2 regions of the Clostridium sp. Marseille-QA1073 genome follow, and region 1 is predicted to be linked to the other one. Evidence: a T-box and tRNA genes for the amino acid it is inferred to sense, from the RefSeq annotation. Region 1 holds a T-box; the other holds one or more tRNA genes.
What was found. The T-box of region 1 lies ahead of gltX (glutamate--tRNA ligase). A T-box ahead of a tRNA ligase gene usually reads a tRNA of that ligase, here a tRNA-Glu.

Region 1 (9,517 bases):
ATAACTGCATATAGTGATGAAGAAAAAACCACATTTGAAGTAAAATTACCACTATTAGATTTGACAGATTAACTATAATAGATATAAAGTTTATACTTATTTGTTAACTAATGTAAAAAATCTTAAATATATTGAATAAATCACTATATTATTTAATATATTTTGTAGAATAAAGGATTTTCCTATTGATTAGTGGAATATATTACCCTTAACCATGTATAGAATCATAGGAGGATGATTAAAGTGAGTCTAGAACATCTTATTAACTTAATACTTCCTTATATTATTCATTTTTTAGAATTAATAGGAATTATTATAGTGGTAATTTCTGCACTTAAGGGATTTTATCAGTATATAAAAAGCTTATTTAATCCAAGTACTAATTTAATAAAAGTAGATTTTGCTGAAGCTTTAGCACTTGCTTTGGAATTTAAATTAGCAGGTGAGATATTAAAAACTGTACTTATAAGAACCCTTGATGAAATGTATATTTTAGCTGCAATAATTTTATTAAGAGCAATATTAACCTTTGTTATTCATTGGGAAATTAAGTTTGATAAAACTCATCATGCTGAACAATAAAATAATGAAGTTTAAAATATTTTTTTTAAAATTCTGTTAAAATTAAAAACCTATTAACCTTTAGAAAGTTAGTAGGTTTTTTGCTATTTTATCTATATAAATAAACCTGCTATCTTTTTTATATGAAAGATAACAGGTTCATAAAAGGATGGATTAATGGAAATAAAAATATATTTGTTAACATTGATTTTTATGACTCATAGCATATTTTGCTAAATTATTAGCTGTAAACTTACCACTATAAAGAGCACCTTGTATCCATGCATGGTTAGCAGAGGCATGTTCTCCTGCAAAAAATATTCTTCCATTATACTCTGGTTGTAAAATATTATAGGTAAATAATTGTTTCTGTCCTGGTGCATTTACAGCAAAGGCACCTCTAAAATATGGCTCTGTATTCCAGTCAATACTTTTATACTCTTTTACTATGTTATCTAAATAACCAGCAGGAAGTCCATGCACTTTTTCTACTTGTCTTTTAGTTAATTCAAATTTTGCTTCTTCTTTCATACCTCCTACACGAATAGAATCTAAAGATAAGCTATAAGAAGCTAATAATATTCCTGGTTCTTCTGGGCAATAAACCTGCCTAACTGCATGATCAGAAGGATAAACAATTGACTGAATTGCCTCATCAGTGTAAGATACTCCCCCTAATATACCACCATAATATTCGTCATCTTCCCAAAAGCGCCTTTTGCAGTAAAAAAATGTTTTAAGGGAGTTTTCATAAGTAAATTCTTTAATAGCTTGCATTTTTCTAGCGCTAAACACTGGAGCTACATCCACTTCCCTTAAAGTACTAAAAGGAATAGCACATATTACATAATCAAAAGTTTCCATATAGGTTCTATTATTATCCGTATTCCTATACTCAATAGATACTCTTTCATGTTTATTACTCGTTTTATATATTCCGGTTACTACACAACCTGATTTCCATTTACATGTTCCTAGCATATGTTGAGGTATATTTTCATATTCTGTTGGCTCTTCAGAAGTTAAGCTTCTATGGAATGCAAGTGGAAGGTTAACCATACCACCATCAATTTGATACAAATAGTTAAAAGTTACTGGGTAATTTTCCTGCATTAGCTCATTATAAGAAGCGTTAAAAAATGGTGATGTTAAAACATCAATTCCAGCTATTAACTCTATAGCACCTTGGCTTAATTTATTCTTTTGCAATACTTGACGTATACTAAGGTTATCTAGATATTCATATGGTAAGCTATATCTAGGAAGTATCCTTAAAATATCTGTTCTTTCTTTTGGGGTTAAATTATTCATAGAAGAAATCATTCCATAATTATGCAGCTCATCCCAAGGTGTATCTCTTTCCCATTTTCTTAAAGGAAATAAAGGATAGATATATTTCTCTATATTTTCACTAGTATTTCTTATCCTTCTGTTTCTAACAAGTAAAAATGTCATAGGATTATATTGAACAAAGGGATTAGTTCTTAAACTAAATAAGTTTATATAATGCCATGTAGTTTCATGAGATGCAGGTACTCTCATTGCTCCCAGTTCCCCATATAGTTTTTTAGATTTATCAAAATAATAGGTATAAATTCTTCCACCAATTCTATCTTTTAATGCTTCATAAATAGTTATATCTGCTCCCAATTTTCTTAATTCAAAAGCAGAACTTAATCCAGCAGCACCTCCACCTATAATTCCTATTTTCACCCCTTTTAAGGATAATGGTGGAGCATAGTTTGTAATATCAGGTGGAGGACTTAATAAGTTAATTACATTATAAAAATCTTCTGGTCTTCCCACTTCATTTAATGATTCTTTAACCATCTCATATCTTTGCTCATTTGTAGGATTGCTTGGATGTAATTTAAGCATTTCTACAGCCATTAATATTACCTCTTAAAATTTATTACATTAATATAATATTAATGAATTCTTAAAGTATTACTAAATATAGCAGAATAATTTAAAATTAAAAAATCGCGATGTTTAATCACGATTTTTTATTGAATAATTTTAATAATTTATAATGCTTTTTGATTCTACTCCAAGTTTTTAAAAAATATTATTTTTTCTCTTAATATATAATTTATTCTTTAACTTATTATTTAAAATATATTTTTTCTATTATCAGATTCTTATGACATAGTTTAATAACATATTGAATAGTTTTTAAAAATATTTTATAAAATTTTCTCTTAATTGCATATTTACTTACTAGAATTATGTATTTTAGGAGGAATGGCTATGTCATATACTAAAATTGATAATAAGGTTTTAAATTATAATATTTCTGATGGAGCTTTTAAACTTCACTTCTTACTTCAAAGTATGTGTTATGGAGACAAGCTTCAATGCTTCCCTTCTCAAAGCTATTTAGCTAATATTTTAAGAAAATCTATAAGAACTATTCAAAGATACTTAAATGAGTTGATAGCTGCAGGAATTATAAAAAAACAAAGAAGAGGAAGTACGTCAAATCTCTACACTATAACTTTAAAGGTAGATCCAATAGAACATCAAAAAAATTCACTTTTTAAAAAGAATAAAAATATTAAAAGTAAAAGCATCAAAACCAAGAAAGAGAGTATTTGGAGTAAGATACCTAGTAGAAATTATAATTTTGATTCTTTAGAAAAAATGCTTCTTGGAGAAATGGAATTTAATAACTCCAACTTATATAAATGATTTAATGTTTTTTCTATTTATATAAATTTTACATAGAAAAAGCTATTTTTTTAAACCTATTTTAAATAGGTCTTTTTGTATTTTTTGAAAACTACTTATTTAATAAAACTTTATTAAGATTTACTATCCCCTTGCAGTATATTTTTTTAAATCTATAAATTATCCTGCTTCTCCCTAAGATTCTTTATTTTAAGAAGAAATGAATATATTTTGTCGCATTAGATACGTCAAATATAATCTTCATTGTGACATTAAATACTTTTATTATAAGACACTAAGTAGCTAGGAATAATAAAAAGATAATAAGAAAAATTTAATAAGGAAAACTATAATAACCTATAGTATGTCATAATTCTGTAAATAAGTAAGTAAAGTCTTTATTTTTTTCCATAATTGGTTTATGATTAAAGGTAAATGTAAATAAATATAGTAGAGATATTAACAACTATTAACTATGTTTGTTTTAGACATCTTAAAAAAATAACGAGCCAGAATGTTAGCCTATTTTGTATCATACTACGTTGTCTGGTTCTGTCTATATTACTACTATAAACAGAACCTAACGGCTTCTCTGATATAAGACATATGAGATAAAATAGACTAACATCTTTACCTTGTTATTTTTTCAGATGCTTTAAATAATTTAGCAAGAGAGGTATGCATTATGTCAAACGAATTTAATTCATCTAACTTCATAAAGAACATAGTAATTGAAGATTTAAAAAGTGATAAGCATAAGGAAATAATAACTCGTTTTCCACCTGAACCAAACGGCTACCTACATATTGGTCATGCTAAATCAATAGTTTTAAACTTTGAACTAGCTGACGAATTTAAAGGAAAAACTAACTTAAGATTCGATGATACTAATCCTATAAAAGAAGATACTGAGTATGTAGAATCTATAAAGGAAGACGTTAAATGGTTAGGCTTTGACTGGGATAATCTTCATTTTGCTTCTGATTATTTTGAAGAAATGTATAATAGAGCAATTCTTTTAATTAAAAAAGGTAAAGCCTATGTTTGTGATTTAAATCCAGAGCAAATTAGAGAATATAGAGGTACACTAACAGAGCCTGGAAAAGATAGTCCTCACAGAAATAGAACTGTAGAAGAAAATCTAGACTTATTTGAGAAAATGAAAAGTGGAGAATTCAAAGACGGTGAAAAAGTATTAAGAGCTAAAATAGACATGTCTTCTCCAAATATCAATATGAGAGATCCAATTATCTATAGAATTTCTCACTCTACTCATCATAATACTGGCGATAAATGGTGTATTTATCCAATGTATGACTTTGCTCATCCACTTGAAGATGCTATTGAAGGTATAACTCATTCTATTTGTACTTTAGAATTTGAAGATCATAGACCACTTTATGATTGGTTTGTTAGAGAATGTGAAATGGAGTCTGTTCCTCAACAAATTGAGTTTGCAAGATTAAATATAACTAATACAGTTATGAGTAAAAGAAAACTTAAAATGTTAGTTGATGAACATGTAGTTGATGGCTGGGATGATCCAAGAATGCCAACAGTAGCTGGTTTAAGAAGAAGAGGATATACGCCTGAGGCTATAAGAAACTTCTGTAGAGCTATAAGTGTTGCTAAAGCTAATTCTACTGTAGATGCTCAAATGCTTGAGTACTTCATAAGAGAAGACTTAAACCCAAAAGCTCCAAGAGCTATGGCTGTATTAAGACCACTAAAATTAGTTATAACTAACTATCCAGAAAATGAAGTAGAGATGTTAGATATCGAAAATAATCCTGATGATGAAAATGCAGGAACTAGAAAAGTACCATTTTCAAGAGAGTTATACATAGAGCGTGAAGACTTCATGGAAGAGCCACCAAAAAAATACTTTAGGTTATTCCCTGGGAATGAAGTAAGATTAAAAGGTGCTTATTTCGTAAAATGTAATGAAGTTATCAAAGACGAAGATGGAAACGTTATAGAAATTCGCTGTACTTATGATCCAGAAACTAAAAGTGGTACTGGATTCACTGGAAGAAAAGTTAAAGGAACAATTCACTGGGTAGATGCTAAACACAGCATTCCAGCTGAGTTTAGATTATACGAACCATTAATACTTGATGATGAAGATGGAGAAGATAAACACTTCTTAGAGCAAATCAATCCAAATTCTTTAGAAATACTTAAAGGCTTCATTGAACCAAGTGTTAAGGGAACTAAACCTCAAGATAAATATCAATTATTTAGACATGGTTACTTTAATGTAGATTCTAAATATTCTACAGAAGATGAAATAGTGTTTAATAGAATTGTTTCATTAAAAAGTTCATTTAAATTAAAATAATAAGAAAGGCAGTAGAAAATTATTTTCTACTGCTTTTCTTATTTAACTAAAGCTCTAAAAATTTATTGAATCTACTTCTAACTAAATCTTCACCCATGATTTGCATTATAGTATATAAATCAGGTGTATTAGCTCTATGAGTTAAAGCTGCTCTAACTACTCCTGCTACATCTGAAACCATACCTTTATAAGCTTCTGGTTCTTTCTTAAAGCTCTTTCTATCTGTAGCATAACCTAATTCTACAGCTACAGCTTTAAGTTCTTCAAACCAAGTATCTTTATCTGTTTTGAAATTATAAGCTTTACTATAGGCTTCTATAACTCTTTTAGCTTCTTCCAGCTCAACATTCTTTGGAAGCTCTATATTTTCTGTACCATCTTCTTCGAATAATTTATCAAAGAAGAAGAAAATTTTCTCTCTTACATCTTTCCATTTTGCAAAGTCTTTTCTTGGTTTTGGCCCTTCTTTATCTATGTTAAAGATTTCTTTAGCCATTTCCTCATTACTAATCACTAAATCATACATTTCTTTATCATATTCTTTAGCCCAATTTATGTAGTAATCATATACTACAGGTGCTTTTAATCTGCAAATAACATTTTTACTTACATCATTTAATTTTATAATATCAAACAGTGCACCACTTTTGCTCATTTTTTCTAATTCTACTGGGAACTCTTTATAATCTGCAAAAGGATTTTCTTCTCTCCATACTTCAAAGTTTGAATTAATGATGTTTAATAGATATTCAACTACTGAAACCATTGGATATCCTTCTTCAGTATAATAACTAACAGCACTTTCTGGATCTTTTCTCTTACTTAATTTTCTCTTAGAGTTTCCATCAAGTTTCATTATAGTTGGTGTATGACAATATTTAGGTTTATCAAATCCAATAATATCAAATAACTGAATATGTACTGGAAGTGATGATAACCATTCTTCTCCTCTAATAGCATGAGTAGTTCTCATTAATCCATCATCTACAGCATGAGCAAAATGATAAGTTGGAAGTCCATCAGATTTTATTATAACTATATCTTGATCATTTTCTGGGAAAGATATATTACCTTTAATTAAATCTTGAATTTCCACTCTATTTTCAATATTTCCTGGAGATTTTAATCTTAAAATAAATTTTTCTCCCTTTTCAATGTTTTCTTTAATTTCTTCAAAGCTTAAATTTCTACATTTTGCCCATTTTCCATAATATCCTGGGTTAGCTTTGATAGATGTTTGTTCTTCTCTTATAGCATTAATTTCTTCTTCTGAACAGAAACATGGATAAGCATAGCCTCTTTTAACTAAATCCTTAGCAAAAGTTTTATATATTTCCCCTCTTAAACTTTGTTTATAAGGGCCGTAGTTTCCTATCTCATTAGTTTGATCAATCATCCCTTCATTAAAATTAAGACCAAAACTTTTCATAGTTGAAATGGTATCAACAATAGCACCTTCTACTTCTCTCTTTTGATCAGTATCTTCAATTCTTAAGAAAAAAACCCCTTCACTTTGACTTGCTATTCTCTCATCAATAAGTGCTGAGAATACTCCTCCTATGTGTTGGAAACCTGTTGGACTAGGTGCATATCTTGTAACACATGCACCCTCTTTTAGGTTTCTAGCTGGATACTTTTCAATATAATATTGTGGTGTTTTATCAATAGTAGGAAAAAGAAGTTCTGCTAAATTTTCATAATTCATATTATTCACCTTATCTTTCTATATATTTAATTTAAACTTAATAATTTTAAAATTATATAATTCATAGCTTTTTCAATTCACAATTATGAATATAATAAAAAAGTCTTTCATCCTAAAACTTAGGACGAAAGACATACTTCCGTGGTACCACCTATATTGGTTAATTTATTAATACAATTAACCCACTCATTTCTCTTTAAGGGAAGAATCCCATTAGTTTACTCCAAAAATTTCTTTCAACTAATAGCTCCAGAGCTTCCTTCCATAGCTTGATTTACCAAGCTTCCACCATCCTTGGCTCTCTTTAAAATCTGCACCTATGTACTCTTCTCCTTCAACGCAAAACTATTTAATTTTACTATAAGACATCTTTTAAAATAGCTAGTTAGACGCCTTGTTTAATTATATCTTTGAAAATTATTTTTGTAAACCTATATTTGTTAGTATTCCCCTACTTTTAGTATTAAGTCAGTATTTTTTAATATAGTTATTTTATTTCTACATAAAAAACTTCATCATATAAAACCTTATAATAATCTGTCTTTTTCTCTCCTTCTTCACCAGATATAACATAAGGCGTTATTTTAAGCCTTTTTATATTATCATCTAAAGTTTCAAACCTCAAATGACTATTTTCAGCTGCAGTTGTCCCAGATATAAATTTAAATTCATTACCACTTTCATCTTCCACCTTGAACTGTACATCATATTTAAAGGTTACATCATTTTTATTCTCTTTTATCATCTTATAATCTAGCTTTGTTGATATTGGGGTAATTATTAAATCTTCTACTTTTATTTCTTGTCCATTATCCAATTTAAATTCTTTATTTATTGCTATAGTTTTCATGTCTGATATAAGTTTTTCTGGAGAAGAACTAATTTCAAAGCTCCACTTTCCAGGTAAGTGTTTATACTTGCCTAGCATTGTGTTAACCCGAATATTTTCATAAACTATTTTTATATCAAGATTATCTTTCATATCTATATTTCCTAAATTTATATTTGAAAACATATTATAAGTATTATCATCAATCTTCTTATTAGAACCACATCCATTTTTACTAACTTCACTTCCATTGATATAAACTGTTGGTGATGCGTATAGATCATCTATATTTACTTTATTTGATTTAAATGTACTGCTAATTATAAGTTGTCCTGCATCTAATACTACCTCATTAAGCTTTACCGTAATTTCACTATCTACTTCTGTTTCATGTACAATTGTTTTATAATCTTCTAAAGATTTTCCTTTAGAATTTACATACTCTTCTATGACACTTCCTATTAGGGGTATATCCGCTAAAACACTAATATTACTTACAATCCCAATATAGCCAAGTCCTAGGGCTATAACAATAACGGCTATTTTCTTCTTACTGTTTTTATTTTTAATCTTAGGCTTTAATCTTTTCTTTATTTGTTTTTTTTCTATATCATTTAGCTCACATACTTCATATTCATTTAAATCTACAACCATATCATTCATCATTTCAAATTTATCTTTCATATTCTCACCTCATAAAATTTATTCAATTTCACTACCTAGATTAATATCTTTAAGCTTCTTTCTTCCCCTTGACAGTCTATTATATATAGAAGATTTCTTAATCCCCTTCTCTCTAGCTATATCCTCTATTTCTTTATCTTCAATATAATAACTAATGAAAAGCTCCTTATCTTCTTTTTTTAAATTATTAAGTAAGATATCAACTTCATAACTAAGTTCCTTCGCCATAAGGTAACCATCTGCAGTTAAGGGGCTTTTTAAAGCCACGTCCTCGATATTTTCCTCTTGTAAAAGTTTTAAATATTTTCTTTTATAATCTATAGATTTATACCTTGATATAACTGCAATCCAATTTTTAAGAGAGTTTTTTTCACCTGAAAACTGATCTATATTATTCCAAACTGCAAGAAATACATCATCTATGCACTCTTCTTGCACCTGTTCCAAATTATATAGATGTTTTTTTACTATAGCTTTTACAATACCACCATAGCTATCTATAACATAATGCAGCGCTTTTTCATTTTTACCTCTCAAATGTCTTACAACATTTTCATCGTTTATTCTCATATATATCCTCCTTAATAAGAGCTCTTATACTTATAATGTCGTTTCTTCTAAAGGTTTTCTATCAATAATAAAATTTTTTATAATTATTCTTTTAAATTTGCTAAAGATTTTTCATTGGAACATAATCATATAAAAAGATAAAAACATAAAGAAGGAA
Region 2 (9,517 bases), on a different contig from region 1:
AATTAAACTTTAATTGTGTAACCCCATATTTATAAGAGACTCTAGATGACTTAATAAAATAGTAAAAGTTATGGACTAATCCATAACTTTTACTATTTTATATATAACTTTATTTACATCATTCTCATATTCAAATTTATATGCACTATTCACATATTTTACAAATGAAGCTAGCCAATGAAATCTTAGCCTATAAAATACTTCTACATTTCCACCTATCTTATCATAATTGCTCTTATGAATACATCTTGAATTATACCACTCAACGATATTATCTTCTTTAGTCACAATAGATTGCACTCTATCACAAGGCATACCTTCTAATAAATAGTTATTCATAGCATCAAATATATCTATTACATTACTGGGATGTTCTTTTTCCTTTGACATAAGACCACATTTAACCCCATTGTCCCTATAAAATTTAGCTGCTATGTCCTCAACCTCTTCTCCATAAATTTCTTTAAGCTTAGTTATTATAAAAGCTTGACGAGTTTCTGCATTAGTTATTTTATTTTGAAGCCATCCATGAATATTAGTTAGATCTATAACCTCTTCTAATTGTTTGTCTGTATCTATCATTTCACCATAAACTTTAGATTCATTTATTATAGCTTCTGCTTTTTCACCATACTTTTCTATATAAGCTTTAATAAAAGCTCTTTCTATATCCTCAAATAAAATAATTTTATTAAATAACCATTTATGTATTGGAGCTAAAAATGCACTCATATTTATTCCTCCTGTATTATCAAATTTGTTTATATGTTATCACGTTATCATAAAAATAACCGTAACATAGGTTACGGAGATTATTTTATAGGTAAAACTTCAAATATTAATGTGACTATACATAGTATACTGACCAATACCCATAATATTAAAAACATTATACAAATATATTCTGCTAATGCTCTTAAAATTTTAAAAGGTAACACTATAAAAATTAATGATGTACATATAGCTACTATGCTTCCATATAATATAATATTAAAAATTTCTCCTATTAAAATTATTAAGCTATAATTCATATTATAAAACCTCACTCTATAAATATAGCTAAAATAGCTTTATATAATATATAGTAGAGCAAAATTTTATATATGTTCTTAATAACTAGCCAATATGCTGGTCTATTTTGAATTATACTATCTCGTTACAGCTTACTTTAAGTACAACTACAATTTGGAATCTTTGTATCAATATAACACAAAATATTCATGGCATTTTGACTAGTTATTTTATTTCAGACATCTGAAATTATTTTTCCATTATATATTTTAATGGATCTACAGCTTCTCCATTTACCCTTATCTCAAAATGAAGATGAGGCCCTGTACTGTTTCCTGTATTTCCTATATCAGCTATATGCTGTCCTTTAGAAATACTCTCTCCCTCATTTGCATAAAGTTTATTGCAATGAGCATACAAAGTTTCTACATCATTATCATGTGATAAAATAATTACATTACCATAACCATTTAAAACCCCTGAAAATGTTACCTTTCCATTAAAAGCAGCTTTTATTGGAGTATTTTCATTTGCAGCAATATCTAATCCCTTATGTATAGTACCCCATCGTTCTCCAAAATATGAGGTAATAACCCCATTAGCAGGCACATAAAGCTGTTTTTCTAAAAATGCAACTGTAGAATCTTCATAATCTAAATTAATAACTGGCTTTGCTTTTTCTATTTTAGTTATAGTAAAAGTTATTAATTTTTCCTCATTATTATTATGGTATATAATATTATTTGCTATTTGTTCACTAGTCATTACTGAACTTAAATTACATTTTACTTTTTCATAAGAAATGTTATTATTTGTATCTATACTTTCTATATCTTCAAGCTTTGCTGTATCTATATATTTGTCTTTTACCTTTTTTAACGCTTCATCTCCTGCCTTATTGTTTTTCACGAATCCAATTAGCTTTTCATCAGATTTCATTGCATAGGCATCGACAACTATGTAGTTTGAAAGCATATTTTTTAATTGTTCCTCTGTAAAAAATTTGTCTATATCAATTTTACCTTTTTCAAATCTAAAGTACTCTTCTAATTGAATTTCCTTAAAAGCTGTCTCTTCTTTTAGACTATTATAAGCATCATCTACGCAAAATTTATCTTTTACATAAGCTACAGCTCTATCTTCACTATATACCACATACCCGTTGTAATCTAAACTATTAAGAAGTAACATATAGCTTACTGCAATTATAGTTACTGCAACTACTATAATCTCCTTAATATGACTTTTAATCTTTTTCAAGCTATACCTCCTTTCTAATAGAATAATATTCCCCTATAGATAATTTTTAAACATAATATAAGTATTTAGGTAATTTTCATAATTTAAATTTAACTATGTGGTATACTAAGTATGAGAGAAAAAAATATATGCTGTTTTAAAGTAATATTAAAATCTGCATAATTAACAATGGTCCTCTCTCAATTGTCAGTTGATTAAGCCGATAATAAAATGAATAATATTTTAAAACAATGCAAATAATTATGTTGGTATTTTATACTAAAAGTGAGGGATGGTACATGAGTACTTTCATGTTTAAGAATAAAGATTTTGGATATACACCTGTAAGCAATGTCTTTATAGATAAATATATGGCTGCAGCTAGGGGAGAATATGTAAAAGTATATCTACTAGGACTTAAATATTGTGTAAGCGGAGAGTTAGGTGCTAACTCTGCAGTAATTGCAAATACTTTATCTCTTTTAGAAACAGACGTATTAAATGCGTGGAATTATTGGAGTGAAGTAGGCGTTATAAAGATGGCTGCTATAGATAATATGAGCAACTATACTATAGAATTTTTAGATTTAACTAATAACCTTGAAGATACCAATAAAAAGATTGATATTCTTAAAGAATTAAATAACAATTCAATTAAGGATATGCTTCAAGATATAGAAAAACTTATAGGAAGAACCTTATCTCCTAAAGAAATTGAAATATATTTAGGATGGCAAAAAGATTTTAACTTTTCACCTGAATTAATACTTCTTTTAATACAATACTGTATATCTAAAGGTAAGGTTGATTACAGATATTTTGAAAAAATTGCCATGGCATGGCATGATGATAAAATTCAAACTGTTGAAGATGCTCAAAGTTTCATTAAAAAACACGAAGATAAATGGGTTAACATAAGAAAAATTTTAAAATATCTAGGTATTAATACACCGGAGATTATGAAGCCTCAAGAAGAAATGCTTACCAAATGGTTAACAGTTTATAAATTTCCTTTAGATATTATATATAAGTCCTGCGACATATGTTTTGAAAGGCTTAATAGAGCAGACTTTAAATATATAGATGGAATATTAAATAGCTGGTTTAGAGATGGAATTTCAACTTTAGAGGATATAGAAAAGAAAGATAGAAAGAAATTAACTCATAAGCCTATAGTTAACAACAATTTATCAAATAAAGGCACCTTCAACAATTATGAACAAAGATCTTATAACTTTGAAGAATTAGAGAAACAATTACTAGGATGGGATAATAATGATTAAACAACATCATTCTGAAATAATGAAAATTTATGAAGATATTCGTAAATCTGAAGAAGATGCTTTAAAGTTAAGAAAAGAAGAAATTGAACAAAAATTACCTATGGTTATAGCAATAGAGGACGAAATAAAAAAACTTTCTTTGAAATTATCCTTGGCTGCAATAAAATCTATGGATAACAAGGAAACCTTTATAGATTCTATAAAAGAAAAAATTATAGATCTTAGAATGAAAAAAGGTGAACTATTGGCTTCTAATGGATATGACGTTAATTACTTAGCGTTAAAGTATAGATGTAATAAATGTAAGGACACAGGATATATCTATATAGATAAGTGTAGTTGCTATAAACAATATTTAGTTCAACTTTATTACAATAACTCAGATTTAAAGCATTTACTTAATAAAAATAACTTTAATAACTTTAACATAAATTATTTTAGTAATAAATTAAATAATAATGAAAAGGTCAGTTCTAGATCAAATATGGAACGTAACTACGAAAGAGCTGTAGAATTTATAAAAAACTTTAATGATATTGAAGATAATTTACTTTTTTACGGTAATTCAGGAACTGGCAAAACTTTTTTATCTCATTGTATTGCTAAAGAACTTATTGAGAATGGGTATTTTGTAGTTTACAAAACCTCTGATGATTTAATTTCTGCTTTAAAAGAAGTTAAATTTAATAACAACAGTAATATGGAAGACTGTCTTATAAATTGTGATTTGCTTATAATTGATGACTTAGGTACAGAGCAAATCTCAGATTTCTCTAAAAAAGAGCTTTTTAATTTACTTAATACAAAGCTTTTAAAGCAAAAGAAAATGCTTATCTCCACTAATTATGCATTAAGCGAATTATCAGATGTTTATTCTGAAAGATTTACTTCAAGATTATTCGGTAATTTTAGTCTTTTTAAATTTTATGGAAATGATATTAGAATATTAAAAAAATCTAAAATAAAAAAGGTAACATAAAAATTATGTTACCTTTTTTATTTTAATTTTTTATTTTTTTAGCTAATATTGCTGCACCAATTGCGCCAGCATATCTAGCTAATTTATCTGATTTTACTTCACTATTTAACTTATTACAAAGACTTTCTATAATATAGTCACATTCGCATAGACCACCAGTTAAAAAATATTTTTCTCCTTCATCATGCTTTTTACACAATGAAGATACCTTTGTAACTACTGAGTCAATAATTGCAAATGCTATATCCTCTCTTTTTTTCCCACTTCCTATAAGACTTATAACTTCTGACTCTGCAAAAACAGTACACATTGAACTTATTGTAGTGTTTCCTCCCTTGGAAGCTAAATTACATAATTCTTCTATATCTACTGATAATATATTAGACATAATTTCAATAAATCTTCCTGTGCCTGCAGAACATTTATCATTCATTATGAAATTTGTAACCATATTATCTTTAACAGTTATGATTTTAGTATCTTGTCCACCTATATCAATTACAGTACAATCTTCCCCTAAAAGATATGACGCTCCCTTACCATGACAGGTTATTTCCGTTACTGACTTATGTGCATAAGGTACTGAAACTCTTCCATATCCAGTCGCCACTACTTTTCTATTTTCTTCATATATACACATAGATTTTAATTTCTCATCTATGGCCTTTGATGTTTCAATACTGCTCCATCCTGTAGGCATAACAAAAGTATCTTTTAAATTATCATCTTCAAATATAGCTACCTTAGCAGCAGTAGAGCCTATGTCTATTCCTATATAGTACACACTTATCGTCTCCTTTTAAAGCATTTCAATAAATGCAGCCATACGAGTTTTAAGTTGTCCAATATCTGAAGTAGAATAGTCTGTCTCTATATTCATATATGGTATTTTCATTTCTTCATTCACAAACTTCTTAATTCTATGAGTCTCAACGTTATAAGTATGACAAGCTTGTAATGTTATATCTATAACACCATCAACTGAGAACTCATTAACTAGCTGGCTGATTAAATCTAGTCTACCATCATTTGGTGCCATAACTGAACATGGAATACTTAAATATTTTTCTGCTAATGCATCAATTGGATTTTTTGTTTCATCAACCAGCCTAATTTTTTCTTTAATTCCAGAACAGTTCTCAAAACAAACTACTACTCCACCACTTTCTTCAATGGCAGTTAAAACTTTATCTGCTACTCCGCCTATAGGACAACCAGTAATTAATATTCTCGGTCCATTTTTATAAGTATCTTTCTTTGCATCATAATTAGCTTTTATGTCTTCTATTGTTTCTCTTAACATTCTATTTTGTTCTTTTTTATCAAAAGTGTAGTGAGTTGCATCTATTATTTTATGAAGTTGTAATCCACTTATTGGTGCTGGATTTAATTTTGCTAATGAATAAAGATCTTTTAACACATTTCTTTCTTCGTTACGAATTTTAATTGCTTCTTTAAGTGCTTCCTCTGTTATTTTAACATCAAATTGATCTTCAAGTCTTTCCATAAAATATTTAATTTCTTCTTTCCATACTTTAAGAGCATGTTCTCTATTAGTGTTTTGAGGTAATTGCATAACATGCAGTGGTTTTATTTCTTCTAGATATTCATACATTTTCTTTTTTCCATCACAAGTAGTTTCTCCTACTATTAAATCTGAAAAATATGTATATGGGCACTTGTCCGTTAATGCAAATCCATAGCTTGCTTTTATAAGTGGACATAAGTTTTTAGGTAAATGTTTTTCCGCATCTGGAATAGTTTCTTCACTAACAGCGCAAAGACTTATTGGATATGCACCTGCTGCATATATAGCCTCTACTGGTGCAAAAGTACAAAATGTACCTACTACCTTTTGTCCTTTATCTTTTAACTCTTTAACTTTAATAAAGCCATTTCTTCTTGTTTCATTAAACTCTTCAAAGTTTTTTGGTAAATTATTCATTACAAACCCTCCAAATATATAATATATGAGTAAAATATTATCTAGTCTTTATAAACACTTGAACTTTAATATCTGTAGCTTTAATAGTTTTACTGTTTTTTTATGAAATAAAATTATTAATACTAAATCTTTTACCAGTTATTTTTGATTACAATTTAAAAGCTCAACTATATGTAGTTGAGCTTTTAAATACAAAAGGAAAATTTTAATTAAAGGATAAACGACTATAACCAACTTCGTCTTGAGTTAATGTTAACATATATTTTGATAATTGTGAATTTTTGTTTTTCAATGATTATACACTTATCTATAGATATATTAAATATAGGGTTCCACAATAAAGATTTAACTTATACATGATTTTAATTTCAATAACAAAAATTCTTTCTATGAATTAAAAATTAAGAATGAAAAATGAAGAATTAAGGTCAAAACTTTACTGCTAAAGCTTTTGGAGTTTTTTAAAAATAAATTTTGTTTTAAGAAATTCATCTCTAGATTATTTTTATAGTATTTCTTCATAACGAAAAAAACTTGAATGTTTCCATTCAAGTTTTTCATGGAGCTGGCAATAGGAATCGAACCTACAACCTGCTGATTACAAGTCAGCTGCTCTACCGTTGAGCCATGCCAGCAATTATGGCGACCCAGAAGGGACTCGAACCCTCGACCTCCGGCGTGACAGGCCGGCACTCTAACCAACTGAGCCACTGGGCCATATTATGGTGGTCGCAACAGGGATCGAACCTGTGACCCTCTGCTTGTAAGGCAGATGCTCTCCCAGCTGAGCTATGCGACCATAATGGTGACTCCTAGGGGAATCGAACCCCTGTTACCACCGTGAAAGGGTGGTGTCTTAACCGCTTGACCAAGGAGCCAATGACGACTTTTTTATTTTTTATAAAATGGAGCTGGCAATAGGAATCGAACCTACAACCTGCTGATTACAAGTCAGCTGCTCTACCGTTGAGCCATGCCAGCAATTATGGCGACCCAGAAGGGACTCGAACCCTCGACCTCCGGCGTGACAGGCCGGCACTCTAACCAACTGAGCCACTGGGCCATATGTGGTGGTCGCAACAGGGATCGAACCTGTGACCCTCTGCTTGTAAGGCAGATGCTCTCCCAGCTGAGCTATGCGACCACTAATGGTGACTCCTAGGGGAATCGAACCCCTGTTACCACCGTGAAAGGGTGGTGTCTTAACCGCTTGACCAAGGAGCCATATGTCATTTTGCTTTTGTTAGGTCGGTGCTTTCTGCACACCCGACAAGTAATATAATACCTAAAATCCTTAACAATGTCAACAATTTTTCAAAAAAAATTTCACTTTTTATCATAAAAGCTCATTTAATATGATAAACCTAGATAAATCAACAACTTTACTGACACTTTTCTCTAAGAAAAAAGTCATAATTTGAAATTTATTATAAAATTTTAAAATAAATTTATATACTTCTTCACAATATATATTCTATTCTGGATTAAATAATTTATGACTAATATGCCATAAATTATTTATTGATGATTACTTGATGGTTTTATTAGTAATACTTATAATAAGTTTAACATTATTTTTTCTTTTTAGAAAGGAGATTTTATTTTGAAACATGACCTTATTATAGTTGGTGGCGGTGCTTCAGGAATTATGGCTGCTATTATAGCAAAAGACCTGGGCATAGATGTAGCTATATTAGAAAGCAATGATAGAATAGGTAAGAAAATTCTTACAACAGGAAATGGAAGGTGTAATATAACCAATAAAAACATAAATGTTTTAAGGTATCATAGTGAAAATAAAACTTTTTTTAATAAGGTCTTTGAAAGCTTTACATTAAAAAATACCGTAGATTTTTTTAATTCAATTGGTTTGTATTTAGTTACCTTAGATAGTGATAAAATGTATCCTATGTCCTTGCAAGCTTCTTCTGTACTGGATGTTTTTAGATTTGCTTTAGAGGAAAGGGAAGTTCCTATTTATTTAAATCATAAAGTAAAAGAAATAAATTATAAGAACAAATTTATTATAAATTGTAATAATGAAGAAAACTTTGTTTGCAGCAAGCTTTTACTTTGTACAGGAGGAAAAAGCGCACCTAAAACTGGTTCTGATGGTTTTGGTTTCACCTTAGCTAAAAAACTAGGACATAATATAATAAATCCTATTCCAGCTCTTGTGCAGCTTAAATTAAATCATAATAAGTTAAAAGCACTATCTGGTGTCAAATTTGATGGAAATGCACATATATATGTAGATAATAAATTAAGGAGAAGTGAGTTTGGAGAGATATTATTTACGGATTATGGTATTTCTGGCCCTCCTATCCTTCAACTTAGTAGAATTGCTTCTTATAATTTATCTAAAGGAAAAGATATATCTTTAAAAATTGATATGATGAGTAATTTTTCAAAAGATGAATTAAAGAGATTTTTAGAAAATCATTTTGGAACATATTCATATAGATCTATACATGATGCCCTTATAGGTATAATCAACAAAAAAATTATTCCTATAATACTTAAAGAATCTAATATTGATAATATACATAAGCCTTGTTGGTCATTAGAATGGGAAGAAAAAGAAGCGTTATTATCCTTATTAAAAGAATGGACATTTAAAGTAAGTGGTACTAACTCTTTTGATAATGCACAAGTTACAGCTGGTGGTGTAGATACAAAAGAAGTAGATGAGAACACCTTACAATCAAAAATAGTTCCTAATCTATATTTTGCTGGAGAGATATTAGACGTAGATGGAGATTGTGGTGGTTTTAATCTTCAATGGGCATGGAGTTCTGCCTCAGTGGCAATCAAAAGCCTCAAAATGTCAGAATCATAATAAATACTAATTATTGTGCTCAAATAGATATTAATAACTAGTACTATAGAAGATAACCAAATATATATCTAAAAGACTAAAAGACTTCACATAGGTATAATATTATTCCTTTAAAATAGTTCTTTCTATGAGTGAAGAATTTATAATCTATAAACAAACTTTAAAAGTAAAAAAGCTAGTCTTATAGACTAGCTTACTTATATTTACTTATTTAAAGCTTC

Region 2: it has a tRNA-Glu gene. The T-box ahead of gltX (glutamate--tRNA ligase) is inferred to sense a tRNA for this amino acid. The anticodon was not compared.

Annotation. Positions count from the first base shown of each region.
Region 1 covers NZ_JBSVQM010000004.1:6,524-16,040, reverse strand. The annotation lists gene ACY1IQ_RS04640 (sensor histidine kinase) at 1-72, shown strand, start outside; gene ACY1IQ_RS04635 (DUF1622 domain-containing protein) at 244-582, shown strand; gene ACY1IQ_RS04630 (flavin monoamine oxidase family protein) at 760-2,451, opposite strand; gene ACY1IQ_RS04625 (helix-turn-helix domain-containing protein) at 2,812-3,252, shown strand; gene ACY1IQ_RS04620 (glutamine--tRNA ligase/YqeY domain fusion protein) at 3,917-5,572, shown strand; gene gltX (glutamate--tRNA ligase) at 5,619-7,277, opposite strand; T-box leader at 7,395-7,624, opposite strand; gene ACY1IQ_RS04610 (DUF4179 domain-containing protein) at 7,765-8,790, opposite strand; gene ACY1IQ_RS04605 (sigma-70 family RNA polymerase sigma factor) at 8,809-9,360, opposite strand; partial or broken gene ACY1IQ_RS04600 (IS1595 family transposase) at 9,424-9,517, shown strand, end outside.
Region 2 covers NZ_JBSVQM010000007.1:104,546-114,062, forward strand. The annotation lists gene ACY1IQ_RS08380 (hypothetical protein) at 76-732, opposite strand; gene ACY1IQ_RS08385 (hypothetical protein) at 813-1,031, opposite strand; gene ACY1IQ_RS08390 (M23 family metallopeptidase) at 1,261-2,271, opposite strand; gene ACY1IQ_RS08395 (DnaD domain protein) at 2,550-3,533, shown strand; gene ACY1IQ_RS08400 (ATP-binding protein) at 3,526-4,512, shown strand; gene ACY1IQ_RS08405 (acyl-CoA dehydratase activase) at 4,535-5,296, opposite strand; gene ACY1IQ_RS08410 (double-cubane-cluster-containing anaerobic reductase) at 5,312-6,457, opposite strand; tRNA gene ACY1IQ_RS08415 (tRNA-Thr) at 7,018-7,092, opposite strand; tRNA gene ACY1IQ_RS08420 (tRNA-Asp) at 7,098-7,174, opposite strand; tRNA gene ACY1IQ_RS08425 (tRNA-Val) at 7,181-7,256, opposite strand; tRNA gene ACY1IQ_RS08430 (tRNA-Glu) at 7,261-7,335, opposite strand; tRNA gene ACY1IQ_RS08435 (tRNA-Thr) at 7,364-7,438, opposite strand; tRNA gene ACY1IQ_RS08440 (tRNA-Asp) at 7,444-7,520, opposite strand; tRNA gene ACY1IQ_RS08445 (tRNA-Val) at 7,526-7,601, opposite strand; tRNA gene ACY1IQ_RS08450 (tRNA-Glu) at 7,607-7,681, opposite strand; gene ACY1IQ_RS08455 (BaiN/RdsA family NAD(P)/FAD-dependent oxidoreductase) at 8,061-9,296, shown strand; gene ACY1IQ_RS08460 (DUF1858 domain-containing protein) at 9,500-9,517, opposite strand, start outside.